2 regions of the Oceanimonas sp. CAM02 genome follow, and region 1 is predicted to be linked to the other one. Evidence: predicted binding sites of a transcription regulator. Region 1 holds the regulator's gene; the other holds the start of a gene.
The links. Region 1 encodes LexA, which represses DNA repair genes until DNA is damaged. Its sites were predicted from a motif close to ANCTGTNTNNNNANACAGNT; they were not measured.
Positions count from the first base shown of each region.

Region 1 (7,608 bases):
CCCGGGACAGCTGCCAGATGCCCATGAATACCATCAGCCCGGAGATGGCTGCGGTTAATACCAGTAATCCGCTGCGTTTTCCTATACTCAAGGCTCACATCCTTTTGTTACGCCCGTATATATGCTTCTTAAACTACTGATAATATTATTGTTGTTATTAATGATCGGTAACCTGATGCTGGGCCTGAAAGCCATGCTCAGCCATCGGGATCCGGCGCTGATGGCCCGCTACATCGGCCGCCGGCTCTGGTGTGCCGGGCTTGTCCTGCTGCTGCTGATCATCGCGCTGGCCACCGGTGTGCTGAGCACCAAGCCAACGCCATTTTAAGCACCGTTTGAAACACTTATAAAATATAGACAAAGACAAACAGGCACAGCCAGACCACATCCACAAAATGCCAGTACCAGCTGCTGGCCTGAAAGCCAAAATGCTGGGCCGGCGTAAAATGCCCCTTGTTGACCCTGAGCCACATAATAAACAGCATTATGGTGCCCAGGGTGACGTGAGCACCGTGAAAACCGGTCAGCAGAAAAAAGGTATTGCCATAAATGCCCGAGTCGAGCCGCAGCCCCAGATCCTGATAGGCATGCACGTATTCCCACACCTGCAGGCCGAGAAACAGCCCCCCCAGCACCACAGTGGCACCCAGCCAGGCCTTGAGCCGGCTGCGTTGCTGCTGCAGCAGCGCCAGGTGCGCCGCATGCACGGTGACCGATGAGGTCAGCAGTATCATGGTGTTGATCAGCGGCAGCCCCAGCCAGCCCATGGCGGTGGTTTCCATGCCGCCGGGAGTGGTCAGCAGCGGCCATACCGGCTGAAAATCGGGCCACAGCACCTGGTGGGTCATGGCATTGTTGCCGGCCCCGCCCAGCCAGGGCACGGACAATACACGGGCATAGAAAAGCGCACCAAAAAAGGCACCAAAGAACATGATTTCCGAGAAAATAAACCAGGTCATGCCCTGGCGAAAGGATCTGTCCATCTGCTCGCTGTAGAGGCCCTGATGAGACTCACTGATCACATTGGAAAACCAGCCGAACAGCATGATGGTCATCACCAGGGTGCCGGCGGCAAACACCACAGGGCCGGCAATGCCCCACAAACCTGCCGACCAGAGCCCGGCCCCGGCTGCCAGCAGAAACAAACCCACAGCGCCGGTCAGCGGCCAGGGACTTTGCGCCGGGACATAATATTTATCCGTTTTGACCGCCATCATTGCCTCCTTGCGTAGCCACCTGCTCGCTGATGTCGTAAAGGGTGTAGGACAGAGTGAACACCTCTATGTCGGCGGGCAGGGCTTCATCCACATAAAAGGTCATGGGCATTACCGCAGTTGCCCGGCCGTCCAGCGGTTGCTCCTGAAAGCAAAAGCACTCTGTCTTGCGCAGATAGGCTGCTGCCCGCCCCGGCGACACCGACGGAATGGCCCGCAACACCTGACCGCTGACACCCGGATTGGTGACGGTAAAGTCCACCCTGTGCATCTCTCCCGGGTGCACGCTCAGGCGCTGCACCGAAGGCGTAAACTCCCCTCTCAGGCCGGCACTCTGGTAGGTAATAAATTCCACCGTTATCTGTCTGTGCTCATTTACACCCTGTGCCGCCACCGCAGCGGTATTGTCGGTTTTACCGTTAAGCCCGGTAATGTCACAAAAAACGTCATAGAGCGGCACCAGCGCAAAACCAAAGCCAAACATGGCCACGGCCAGCAGCCCCAGTTGTCCGGCTTTTTTAGCAATGCTCATTATTTCACCTCGGGGGGCGTATCAAAGGTGTGATAGGGCGCCGGTGACGGCACTGTCCATTCCAGCCCTTCGGCACCCTCCCAGGGGCTGGCCTCAGCCTTGGCACCACCGCGAATACATTTGATCACCACCGCCAGCAGCAACAGCTGCGACAGACCAAAAGCAAAGCCCCCTATGCTGACCAGGGCGTTAATATCGGCAAACTGCAGCGAGTAGTCGGGAATGCGCCGGGGCATGCCACCCAGCCCCAGAAAATGCATGGGAAAGAACAACACATTCACCGACACCACTGAGCACCAGAAATGCCACTTGGCCAGGCGTTCATCAAACATGTGGCCGGTCCATTTGGGCAGCCAGTAATACACCGCCGCCAGCACCGAGAAAATGGCCCCGGTTACCAGCACATAGTGAAAATGCGCCACCACAAAATAGGTATCGTGATACTGAAAGTCCGCCGGTGTAATGGCCAGCATCAGGCCGCTGAAGCCACCGATGGTAAACAGCACAATAAAGGCCAGGGCAAACAGCATGGGCACTTCAAAACTGATGGAGCCCCGCCACATGGTGGCCACCCAGTTGAACACCTTGACCCCGGTGGGCACCGAGATCAGCATGGTGCAGTACATAAAGAACAGCTCCGCCGCCACCGGCATGCCCACGGTAAACATATGGTGGGCCCACACCAGAAAACTGAGGCCGGCAATGGAGGCGGTGGCATACACCATGGAGGCATAACCGAACAGCCGCTTGCGGCTGAAGGCGGGAATGATGGCCGAGATAATGCCAAAGCTCGGCAATATCATGATGTAGACCTCGGGGTGACCAAAGAACCAGAAAATATGCTGAAACAGCACAGGATCCCCGCCCCCGGCGGCTTCAAAAAAGCTGGTGCCGAAGTATTTGTCGGTCAGCACCATGGTGGCAGCCCCCGCCAGCACCGGCATCACCGCAATCAGCAGAAAGGCGGTAATAAACCAGGTCCAGCAGAACATGGGCAGCTTCATCCAGGTCATGCCCGGCGCTCGCAGGTTCCAGATGGTCACAATGACGTTAATGGCCCCCATAATGGAACTGATGCCCATAATATGAATGGCAAACACAAACAGCGCTGTGCTGTCGGGGCCATAGGTGGTAGACAGGGGCGCGTAGAAGGTCCAGCCGAAGTTGGGGCCGCCGCCGGGCACAAACAGGGAGCCCAGCATCAGCACAAAGGCAAAGGGCAGAATCCAGAAGCTCCAGTTGTTCATGCGCGGCAGTGCCATGTCGGGCGCGCCTATCATCATGGGAATCATCCAGTTGGCCAGCCCCACAAAAGACGGCATGACGGCACCGAAGATCATCACCAGGCCGTGCATGGTGGTCATCTGGTTAAAGAAGTTGGGCTCCACCAGCTGCAGCCCGGGCTGAAACAGCTCGGCCCGGATTACCATGGCCATGGCCCCGCCCACAAAGAACATGGTGAGGCTGAACAGCAGATACATGGTGCCAATGTCTTTGTGGTTGGTGGTAAACAGCCAGCGGCCTATGCCCCTGGCGGGGCCGTGATGATGTTCATCACCAGTGAGGTGAATGTCGGCGGTTTCCGTGCGATCCATCTGTGTCATGCTGCCCCCTATTGTCCCTGCCGGGCCTGATCAATGTCTTTGGGCTGCACCAAGTCACCGGTGTTGTTGCCCCAGGCGTTACGCTCATAGGTGATGACCGCTGCCAGCTCTTTCAGCGTCAGCTGTTTGTCAAAGCTCTGCATGGCGGTACCGGCCTTGCCGTACAGCACTATATCTATATGGGCGGCGCGGTCGTTCAGCACCAGCTCACTGCTCTTGAGCGCCGGAAACACACCGGGCAGGCCGGTGCCGCCGGGCTGATGACAGGCGGCGCAGGCTTTCTGATATACCTGTTCACCCAGGGTCATCAATTCTTCCATGCTCATTTCCATGCCCAGCAGATCCTGCTCGGCAGCTTTAGCCTCGGCCTGCTCGGTTTTCAGCTGAGCCAGCCAGCCGTCAAACTCTTCCGGCGCGCGGGCATCAACGACGATAGGCATAAAGCCGTGATCCTTGCCGCACAGCTCGGCGCACTGGCCGCGATAAAGGCCGGGCTCATTGATGCGGGTCCAGGCTTCATTAATAAAACCGGGCACGGCGTCCTTTTTTACCGCAAAAGCAGGCATCCACCAGGAGTGGATTACGTCGTCGGAGGTGATCAGAAAACGCACCTTGCGATCCGTGGGCAGCACCAGGGGCTGATCCACTTCCAGCAGGTAATTTTCGCCCTTGTTGATTTGCCCCTGAATCTGCTCGGGCATGGTGGCCAGCAGGCTGTAGAACTCGACGCCTTCATTAAAATATTTGTAGTGCCATTTCCATTGGGAGCCGGTGATCTGGACGGTGAGATCCGACTCGGACGCGTCTTCCATGGCCACCAGGGTTTTGGTGGCGGGCACTGCCATGGCGATAAGAATAACGAAGGGAATAAGGGTCCAGAGAATTTCGACCCTGGTGCTTTCGTGAAACTGGGCCGCCCGGGCCCCTTTGGATTTGCGGTGATGGATCATGGCCCAGAACATAATGCCGAACACCACCAGGCCAATAACGGCGCAAATGGCCAGAATGGTCATGTGCAGCCCGTATACCTGCTGGCTGATATCGGTGACCCCTTCGGTCATGTTAAGGCGTGTTTGCGCTTGTGCAGGCATAACGGCCAGTAATGGCCACAGCGGCAGAATAGGCTTCACGTGCACCCCCAATTGTTTCATCCTGTAAACCGGAGTACTCGGCGGTTTTACCCAAATGACTACATGCTTCCATTCGGTGTTTTAAGTAAAGCAGCAGTTAAGAAAATGTAAAATGTAAAAGCGGAGATTGGGGATTGGGGATTGGGGATTGGGGATTGGGGATTGGGGATTGGGGATTGGGGATTGGGGATTGGGGATTGGCAGGCCATGATGAGACAGCGGCCTGCCGAATCAAGAAGCGGCTCAGAAGTCGCCGTTGCGAATCACGCCTACGGCCAGGCCTTCAATAATCAGTTCCTGAGTGCGCAGATCTACTTCAATGGGTGAGAGCTCTTCATTTTCGGGCAACAGGCTGACCTTGTTGCCCTTGCGCTGAAAGCGCTTTACGGTGACTTCGTCGTCGAGGCGGGCCACTACTACCTGGCCGTTGCGGGCTTCCTGCACCTTGTGCACTGCCAGCAGATCGCCGTCCATAATGCCGATGTTTTTCATGCTCATGCCCTGCACCCGCAGCAGAAAGTCGGCCGACGGATGAAACAGGCCCGGATCGAGCTGATAGTGGCTTTCTATGTGTTGCTGCGCCAGTATGGGTTCGCCGGCGGCCACCCGGCCAATCAGCGGCAGGCCCGGCTCTTGCTCTGCTTCTTCACCGGCGAGACGAATGCCCCGTGACGTGCCGGGCATCATTTCAATCACGCCCTTTTTGGCCAGGGCCTTGAGGTGTTCTTCGGCGGCATTGGCAGACTTGAACCCCAGCACCTTGGCGATTTCCACTCGGGTGGGTGGCATGCCGGTTTGCTGAATATGATCCTTGATGATGTCCAGCACCTGAGACTGGCGGGGAGTTAGGGCTTTCATGATGAGACCTGTCTGTTTATACAGTTAACTGTCAGTATATCCAGTAATCAGCACAGAGCAAGCCCCGCAGTGCGAAGCGGCAGTGCGGTTCCACTCCGCCGACACGCTACAAGACCTTCGAAAATGCCATCCATGGCGTTTTATGGTCGGCTACGGCAAGCCCCACTGCCACTTCGAGCAAAATCAAAGTCCCGCTTTATTTACCACAGTGCCAGTACCAGGCCGGCGAAGATGGCCATGCCGGCGTGGTTGTTGTTAAGAAAGGCGCGAAAGCAGGGCATGCGCTCCCGGTCGCGGATCAGCCGTTGCTGATACACAAACAGGCCGGCGGCAACCAGCAAGCCCCAGTAAAAGGGCGCGCCCAGTTCAAAGGTCCGGCCGGCGGCAACCAGCAGAAAAAGGGTGGCCAGCTGCAGCAGGCCCACTATGAGCTTGTCGTGCCGGCCAAATAGAATGGCGGTGGATTTAACGCCAATTTTGAGGTCGTCGTCTCTGTCTACCATGGCATACATGGTGTCGTAGGCAATGGTCCAGGTGAGGTTGGCGGCAAACAGCAACCAGAGCCCGGCGGGCAGCTCATTGCTGGCAGCGGCAAAGGCCATGGGAATGGCCCAGGAAAAAGCAATGCCCAGAAACAGCTGGGGCAGATGGGTGTAGCGCTTCATAAAGGGATAGAGCGCCGCCCAGAACAAGCCGGCAAAGGCCAGTCCTATGGTAAACAGGTTGGTGGTGAGCACCAGCACAAAGGAGATGCCCACCAGCAGAGCAAAAAAGCTCAAGGCCTGGCGCTCGGTCAGCTCTCCCGAAGGCAGCGGCCGGGCATGAGTGCGTTTTACATGGCCGTCGATATGCCGGTCGGCATAGTCGTTGATCACACAGCCGGCAGAGCGCATGGAAAAAACGCCCGCTACAAACACGACAAGCAGCCAGAGTGAGGGCATGCCTTCGGCGGCTATCCACAGCGCCCACAGAGTGGGCCACAGCAGCAGCAGGGTACCGATGGGCTTGTCGAGACGGGCCAGCGCCATATAGGCGCGCCAGCGCGGGCGGGAAGAAGACGTCAGGGTGGTCATACTAAATCCTGATAAGGGGCCGAATTCGGCAAAAACAGTTCGGTTACCAGCACGCTGGCCTGGCCGGTGCTGAGGGCGGAGCGACGGGCCCAGGGCATGGTGGCCGGCTCGGTGGCGGCCAGCCCCGCATGTGCAGCCAGCTGCTGATACTGGGTTGGTGTCAGGCCGGTCAGTTCAAAAGGCGTGCGGGTCAGATCCGGCGCTTCAAACATCAGCTCGCCCAGTGCCTTGCTGCCCAGACCGGACAAGGCCGGCAACGCCGCCTGAGTGGCCGGAGAATACAGCGAAGTGGCATACACCCAGGGAAGATTATCGCAGCACAGCAGCACTTCCCGGCAGTAGCCCTGTTCGGCCTGCAGCCATTCGGCCTGCGCCGGCATCAGCGGCCTTAATACGCCGTCGGCCAGCACTTTTACATGAAACTGTGCACAATGACGCCGCAACCGGCGGGTCAGCGAGCCCGGCTCATGCAGCCAGCTTTGCAGCGCCGGTGATGCCGGTGGCAACTGGCCCCAGTGCCAGTCATTGTCTATGCTGGGCGTCGTGTTTGTTTCTTGGAATAACAAAGACATAAAAACTCATTGGGTCCTGCCTGGCCGTTTAACTTGACCGCACCGGCAAAAATTTAAACAATGCCCGCTCGATTCCTTATCGGAGACTCATATGTTTCGGTTTGCTGCCTTTTACCTGCTGCTGGCCGCCTCGGCCACCCTCAGTGCACAGGAACAACCGGCGGAGCCCACCGGGCCAATATATTACACCATGACGCCGGACATTATTACCAACTACCAGAACTCCGAGCAAAACCTGGGCTATGTAAGAGTGGCAGTGGATTTGATGCTGGAGCGGCCGGAGCAGCTGCCGCTGGTGGAGAATAATATGCCGCTGCTGCGGGATGCCCTCAATGATCTGCTGGCAGAGAAAAACCGGCAGGAAATACGCTCCCTGCCGGCCCGCACCGAGCTTGCCAACGAAGGCCGGCAACGGCTGAATGAGCTGCTGCTGAAAGAAACCGGCGAAACACCGGTGCGGCGAGTGCTGTTTACTACCTTTCTCTACCAGTAAGAGTGCGTCTGTTATCCAGCCAGGCCTGCAGCAGGCCAATCACGGCACCGCCCAGGTGAGCCATATTGGCCACCGGAGTGCCGAGCATATCGGCAAAGCCCAGCACCAGCCAGACAACCATAAACACCGCCA
Region 1 is NZ_JAWJBK010000035.1:18,216-25,823, forward strand. Features, by position in the region: gene R0I78_RS12975 (SURF1 family protein) at 1-91, opposite strand, end outside; gene R0I78_RS12980 (DUF2909 family protein) at 122-328, shown strand; gene R0I78_RS12985 (cytochrome c oxidase subunit 3) at 345-1,214, opposite strand; gene R0I78_RS12990 (cytochrome c oxidase assembly protein) at 1,195-1,746, opposite strand; gene ctaD (cytochrome c oxidase subunit I) at 1,746-3,341, opposite strand; gene coxB (cytochrome c oxidase subunit II) at 3,359-4,501, opposite strand; gene lexA (transcriptional repressor LexA) at 4,724-5,338, opposite strand; gene ubiA (4-hydroxybenzoate octaprenyltransferase) at 5,539-6,411, opposite strand; gene R0I78_RS13015 (chorismate--pyruvate lyase family protein) at 6,408-6,983, opposite strand; gene R0I78_RS13020 (flagellar basal body-associated FliL family protein) at 7,075-7,476, shown strand; gene glpG (rhomboid family intramembrane serine protease GlpG) at 7,457-7,608, opposite strand, start outside.

Region 2 (7,608 bases), on a different contig from region 1:
ATCTTTGCGGAACGCATCGGTCAGACCCAGAATAGGATCCGCCGGAGCAGCAGTGACCTTCTCAAACATAGTGTTGTCAATTCCTTCTTGATAAAAGCGAATGTGATCGCAAAGCGATGCCTTTTAGTTATATCACTTGCACCGGTAGTAAAAAAAGGGCTGCTGTTGCATAAATTATGCTGGTGCTGTCAGCGCCGGCCGCACCAGTAACCAATAGCTGGCCAGCGCCAGCCAGGCGCACAGGCTCATCACCAGGGTCATGGGCAGGGCAGAAAGGGCATGGCTGGCATTGACCGCAAAGGTGGCCAGCGCACCCAGACCAAAGCGCACTGTGCCGGCCAGCGCCGAGGCAGTGCCTGCCGACTCGGGAAAATGACTGAGCAGCCCGGCCATGGAATTGGCCCCCACCAGACTGATTTGCGCTATCAGCAGCATAATAGCGGGCACCAGCCCCCACAGACCACCGATGCCGGTGATGCCAAAAAACAACAGCGCCATCGCCGCTACCGCCGCCAGTATCAGGCCGGTTTTCAGCAGACGATCACTGCCCAGGTGTTTTACCAGCCGGCTGTTGGCAAAGGTCAGCACCATCATCAGCACTATGTTCAGGGCAAACAGCAGACCATAGCGCTCGGGAGGTACACCATACAACTCGATATAGACCAGCGGCGAGCCGGAAATAAACGCAAACATGGCAGCGGTAGTGAGACCGCCACAGCCAATGTAACCCAGGGCGGCGCGGTGGCGCAGCACCCGGCTGTAGTTCTGCAGCACCGGCCAGATACGAAACGATTGCCGGTGCTCGGGCTTTAAGGTTTCCGGAATGCGCAGCGCCAGCGCGACCGAGACCAGGGCACCAATGACTGCCAGCAGCACAAAAATGCTGTGCCAGTGCCCCACCAGCAACAGATAGCCGCCAATAATGGGAGCCACCAGCGGTGCCAGTGTCATCACCAGAATGACCATGGACATGACTCTGGCGAACATGTCCCGCTCAAACATGTCTCTGAGCAGCGCGTTGAGCACCACAGATCCGGCGGCCCCACCCAGTGCCTGCAGCAACCGAAAGGTCATCAGGGTTTCAATGCTGTTGGCAAAGGCACAGCCCAGGCTTGCCAGGGTAAACAGCGCCAGTCCGCCGAGCATCACCGGCTTGCGCCCGGTGGCATCGGCCAGCGGCCCGTAAAACAGCTGGCCCAGCGCAAAGCCGGCCAGATAAACACTGATGGTCAGCTGTGCCTGTGACACGGGCACACCCAGATCTTCAGCAATGGTGGGCAGGCTGGGGAGATACATGTCGATGGCAAGGGGCGTCAGCCCGGCCAGGCTTGCCAGCAGCAACAGTAATGAAAGGGGCAGCGCCATTTCGGGCTCCAGCAGTTACAAAAGAAACATTATGCCATGATAACACTGCCACTCAGCAGTATGTCAGGGCTGATACGGATAAATATGCAGCCGCGGAATCAAGGGCTCACCGCCAATGCGCGCACTGCGTCGCTTGCGGGTGTTCGCGGGAGGATAGTTTCCCAACGGCGTGACTGCCGGCAGTTCATCCTGGCACAATATCAGCGGCAGGTGCGCCTTGAACTGCTGCTGACGGGGTGTGAGCTGTTCATGCCAGCGCACATTGACCATGGGATGGGTTTTGACCGGCCGGCGCAGGCGCAGTTCAATGTGAGCGGGCAGACGTTTTACATCGTAAATTTCACGGTCGATACATTGCAGCCAGGTGTGCTCATCTACCAGCGGAGGAGGGGAGAGCCGGCTTTGCATCAGTTGCTCCACCAGTTTTATCTTGTCTACCTTCTGAATAATTTGCTTGTTGGCCCAGGTAAAGCCCAGCCGGGAGGCGGAGCGAGGCAGCAGCGTGAGCTGACGATATACCTGCAGGGTGATCAGACCCGGAAAGGTGTCGTGCACCAGAGTGAACTTTTTGTCTTTGTCGTCCAGTTGCTGTACCAGAGCACGAAAGGTCTGCTTAAGGTGATTCACCTCTTCTACCAGAGGAGCGATGACTGAGTGGCTGGCTGCAGGGAGCAGCACAAAGCCCGGCAGCCGAAAGCTGGCTTTGGCGGAGCAACCGGGCGAGATATGCCAGCGGCCAAAGGCGGCAAGGGCTGCATCAAGGGCAGGAAGGCCGGCCATGTGTTCTTCTATGGTGATGATCTCTACCGGCTCGTGCTCTTTGCCCGTGGGTGTTTGCGGCAGCAACCAGGCGGCAGCTACCGGCGCTGATCCTGCCTGCTGGCGCAGGTGCTGGTTAAGCTCTGCCAGAGCCAGCTCCAGTTGATCCATGGTGTGACGTAATTCGGCGGCCAGAGTAAACATAAGTTATGCCAACATAAAAATATAAGCTTTTAATCTAATACAGATCGGCGTTGTTTGCCAGTAAGCCAGCACAAAAAAAGCCAGGTACGAAATCCGTGTACCTGGCTCAGGGGAATGGCTCATTGACTGAGCCGTGCGCTAAGAGAACGCCAGACAGGCGCTCCCTTTACAAATTTTAGCCTTTAATAGCAGGGCTGCCAGTTAACCCTTGAAATAACAGGGATGCTTGTTTACTGTATGTTTATACAGATAAGGAGTCCACTATGGCTGTAGAAGTTCAATATCGTGTTGTGCGTAATGGGATTGAGAAGATGATCTTCACCAACAAAAAAGAAGCCGATGCCTATGACCGGCTGCTCGATCAGGCTGAACATATCGAAACCGTGCTGGAAGGGGCACCGGTCGCACTTAACGAGCAAGACAGGGAAGCGCTGGCGCTGTATCTGGCAGAAAACCAGCAGGCACTGGCGGCACCGAAGAAAAAGCCGGCTCAAAAAGCCGACAAGCAGAAGGCTGCTGCCGGCCATGAAGAGGAACAGGTTAAAGACGTTGCCTGATCAGCTGTAAAGGGTGCGATAGAGACCGGGCCGGTCCAGCAGCTCATGATGAGTGCCCGACTGGCTGATTTTTCCGTCTTCAAACACAATCACTCTGTCGGCCTGACGCACCGAACTTAACCGGTGTGCCACTATCAGGGTGGTGCGACCTTTCAGAAAGCCCGACATGGCCTGATGCAAGCGCTGCTCGGTATCGGTATCCAGCGCCGAGGTAGCCTCATCCAGAATCACAATGGCGGGGTCTTTCAGGATCATGCGGGCCACTGCCAGCCGCTGTTGTTGTCCGCCCGAGAGCCGTACTCCCCGCCGGCCCACTTCCGTATCCAGGCCCTTGTCCATGGCCGCTACCACCTCATCAAGCTGTGCCACCTTCAGTGCCTGCCAGATGGCATCATCATGGTGTTCGTCACCCAGATTCAGGTTGGCCCGCACCGTATCGTTAAATAGCACCGGCTGCTGCAGCACGGTGGCCACATGCTCGCGAATGGTGGAAAAGCCAATATCCTTGCAGCTGACACCGCCAAAACGAATATCGCCGCTGTCGGCAGGATAAAGCCCCAGCAACAGCTGAATAAAAGTGGACTTGCCGCCACCACTGGCACCCACCAGAGCGACCTTTTCACCGGCGGCAATGCTCAGGCTTACGTCATCCAGCACTTTTCGTTCACCATCGTACGAAAAGCTCAGATGATTGACATCAATGGGCAGGGTAGTGGTGCCGGTAAAAGGATTAACGCGGCCCTGACTCTCAGGCTCGCCGCCCAGTGCCAGCATGCTGTTAATGCGTTTACGAGCGGCATCGGCGGCATAGAAGGAATACTGCATATTGAGCAACTCCTGTACCGGCCCCATCATAAACCAGAGGTAGCTGAACACCGCAAAGATCTGACCTACAGTAAGATCGGTAAACAACACCATGATCATGCCAACGGCCCGAAATAACTCCACCCCGGACAGAAACAGCAGAAAACTGGCCTTTCCGGCTGCTTCGCTTTTCCAGTGATATTCAATGGCGGTATCCCGTACGCCGCGGGCCCTGTCGATGACCCGGCGCAGATAGTGGCGCTCCCGGTTGGCCGCACGAATTTCCTGAATGCCGTCCAGGGTTTCTACCAGCGCCTGCTGAAACAGCTCAAAAGCCTTGTTCTCATTGCGTTTGAGATACTTTACCTTTGAGCCGAGCCGGCTCGAAAAAAACACTACCACAGGGTTAAGCAGCAGAATAAACAGCCCCAGCTGCCAGTTCAGCAGCAACAGCACCACGGCAGTGCCTATCACACTCAGCAGGCTTATCAGCAGCCGGCTCAGTGTTTCGCCCAGAAATTTGTCAAGGGTTTCCACATCGGTGATGTAGTGGGAGCTGACACTGCCGGCCCCCACAGATTCAAAGGTGCGCATGGGCGTGCGCATCAGCTGGCGGGTAAGACGCTGGCGGATCTGAAAGGTAATGTGTTTGGCTACCCGGGCAAACTGCCGCCCCTGCAAAATATTGAATACCAGGGCCATAACGCGCAGCAACAGTGTCACCACCAGCACCGCTAAAATATACCCCACTCCGGTCTGCCAGTTGTCAGGCAATATAGGGTTCAGGGCTGCAATCAGGCTGCCGGGTTGCTCAAGCAGCACTTCGTCTACCAGCAATGGCATCAGCAGGGGAACAGGCACCGCCAGCAGGGTGCCGGCAATGGCCAGCAGGTGGGCTCTGATCAGCTGTTTTTTATGTCGCCGCATCATGCTGATCAGCCCGGACCAGTGCAAAACCCGGCTGTTTGAATCTTTTTTATTCATTCATCACCATCTTTGGTTTTCATTTGCCTGAAGGGCAGGTAAGTTAACCCAAAACCGTTAACTCTCTGACACCATGAGCGAAAAACACACATTTTATCAAAGCCTGACCGCTCAGGCACTGGCCTTGTGCGAAGGCGAACCCAACCGTATTGCCAAGCTGGCCAACCTGTCGGCACTGCTGAACCTGTCCCTCGATAACATTAACTGGGTCGGCTTTTACCTGCATGACGGCAATGAACTGGTGCTGGGCCCGTTCCAGGGCAAGCCTGCCTGCGTGCGTATTCCCGTTGGTAAAGGGGTCTGTGGCACAGCAGCCGCAACCAATCAGGTGCAGCGGGTAGCCGATGTCAATGCATTTGACGGTCATATTGCCTGTGATGCCGCCAGCAATTCTGAAATTGTGGTGCCGCTGGCTGATGCTGACGGGCAGGTTTGGGGCGTGCTGGACATTGACAGCCCTGACTTAAATCGCTTTGATGCCCACGATGAACAGGGCTTGTCTGCGTTGGTGCGGGCTGTACTGCCAATACTGTAATATGCCGGGGTCGCTTTTGTTGGTGCGGCCCTTATAATATGCCGGTTTCAACGGGCGGTGCGCCCACTGGTTTCAAACCCCAAGGTAATTCATGGAAAACTCTGAAAAACTGAAAAACAGTAAAGAAGTCATTGCTTATCTGGCCGAGTGCTTTCCCCAGTGTTTTGTAGCGGAAGGCGAAGCCAAACCGCTCAAGATTGGTATCTTTCAGGATCTGGCGGCACGCATGACGGATGATCCCAAGGTATCCAAGACTTTGCTGCGCACCGCGTTGCGCCAGTACACCTCCAGCTGGCGTTATCTGCACGGCCTCAAGGCCGGCATGAGCCGTGTTGACCTCGACGGCAACCCCTGCGGTGAGCTGACCCAGGAGCATATTGATCACGCCAGACAGGCGCTCAAAGACAGCAAGGAAAAGGTGTTTGGCCCGCGCAAGGAAAAGCCGGCCGGTAAAAAGCCCCGTCCGCGTGCAAAAAAAGTGGATCCTGCGAAACTCGCGGTAGAGCAGAGTGTCAAAGTTTTGCTGGGCAAGTCGCCGGTTCCCGCTACCATTAAGGAAGTGACCCGGGACGATGTTCAGGTTGAACTGAAAACCGGTATGTCAGTGCGCGTTAAATTTGAACATATAGTTCTCTGAGGAGTAGGGTTTGATCAGTCACGGAATTCGTTATTCCCTGGTGGCCGCCGCTGTGCTGGCCACTGGCCTTGCTCAGGCAGTGGCACCGGCCATCGATGCTGATGCTATTCCTGCGCTGGCACCGGAAAGTCAGCACGCAGCAGCGGCCAAGCGGATTACCGCGCTGTTCACCCGTTCTCATTACAAGCAGTTCAGGCTGGACGATCAGTTTTCTCAGGCGATTTTTGATCGTTACATTGAAAGCCTGGACTACAACCGTAACATTTTTACCCGGCAGGATATTCAGCGCTTTGAGCGCTTTCGCAACAGCTTTGATGACCTGCTGCGGGCCGGGCGGCTCGACTCTGCCTTTGAAATGTACAACGAAAGTCTGAAACTGCGCTATCAGCGCCTGTCCTATGCACTGTCGTTGCTCGACACGCCCATGACGTTTGAGGATAACGAGCGTTACCAGTTTGACCGCACCGAAGCCGACTGGCCTGCCAGCCGTCAGGAGCTGGATGAGTTGTGGCGCAAGCGGGTGAAGTTTGATGCCCTGAGTCTGGCACTGGCCGACAAAGACTGGGATGAAATCAAGACCACCCTGACCAAGCGTTACAACAATGCCATCAAACGTTTGTCTCAAAGTGAAAGTGAAGATGCCTTCCAGAGCTTTGCCAATGCGTTTGCCAGGGCCATTGAACCTCATACCAGCTATCTGAGCCCGCGCAATGCCGAGCGCTTTGAGACTGAGATGAATCTGTCGCTGGAAGGTATTGGTGCCGTGCTGCAGGCCGAAGACGATTACACTGTCATTCGCTCCCTGGTGCCTGGTGGTCCGGCGGCCAAGTCCAGCGAGCTGCAGCCTGATGACCGCATTATCGGGGTGGGGCAGTCGCAGGATAAAATTACTGATGTGATTGGCTGGCGGCTGGATGAAGTTGTGGATCTTATTAAGGGGCCAAAAGGCACCAAAGTCTGGCTGCAAATCCAGCGTGGTCAGGCGGTGGCCAATACGCCCCGGGTGATTGAACTGACCCGTGATACCGTGCGCCTGGAAGACAGGGCCGCCAGTGGCAAGGTACTGGAGGTAGACGAGCATCGCATCGGTGTGATTGAAATTCCGAGCTTTTACGTCAACCTGAGTGTTGATGTGGCCCGGGAAGTGGAGAAGCTGCAGCAGGAGAATATAGAAGGGCTGGTCATTGATTTACGCACCAATGGCGGCGGCGCGCTGACCGAAGCCTCGGCCCTGACCGGCCTGTTTATTGATAATGGTCCTGTGGTACAAATTCGCGACGGTTTGGGTCGCATCTCGGTGAATGGTGACGAAGACGATCGTATCAGCTACGACGGCCCCATGGCTGTGCTGGTGGATCGCTATTCGGCGTCGGCCTCAGAGATTTTCGCTGCCGCCATGAAAGATTATGGCCGGGCCATTATTCTGGGTGAAAATACCTTCGGCAAAGGCACGGTACAACAGCACCGCAGCCTGTCGCGCATTTACGACCTGTATGAACATCCCATGGGCTTTGTTCAGTTTACCATTGCCAAGTTCTACCGTATTAATGGTGGCAGCACTCAAAACCGTGGTGTGAGGCCGGATATTCCGTTTCCCACTCCCATAAAAGCTGATGAAACCGGAGAAAGCCTGGAGAAAAACGCACTTCCCTGGGATCAGATTGAAAGCGTTGATTTCAGCCAGGTACAGGATTTGAGTCCTTATCTTGCTAAATTGCGCCAGCGTCATCAGGCGCGAATTGAGCAGGATCCGGAATTTTCTT
Region 2 is NZ_JAWJBK010000013.1:43,590-51,197, forward strand. Features, by position in the region: gene R0I78_RS03470 (amino acid aminotransferase) at 1-69, opposite strand, end outside; gene R0I78_RS03475 (Bcr/CflA family multidrug efflux MFS transporter) at 175-1,365, opposite strand; gene R0I78_RS03480 (DNA replication terminus site-binding protein) at 1,429-2,328, opposite strand; gene R0I78_RS03485 (YebG family protein) at 2,592-2,885, shown strand; gene R0I78_RS03490 (ABC transporter ATP-binding protein) at 2,886-4,673, opposite strand; gene R0I78_RS03495 (GAF domain-containing protein) at 4,747-5,208, shown strand; gene proQ (RNA chaperone ProQ) at 5,300-5,845, shown strand; gene prc (carboxy terminal-processing peptidase) at 5,856-7,608, shown strand, end outside.
Region 2: a site for LexA is predicted at 2,560-2,579, ahead of R0I78_RS03485 (YebG family protein). Genes of this name have one in related genera too.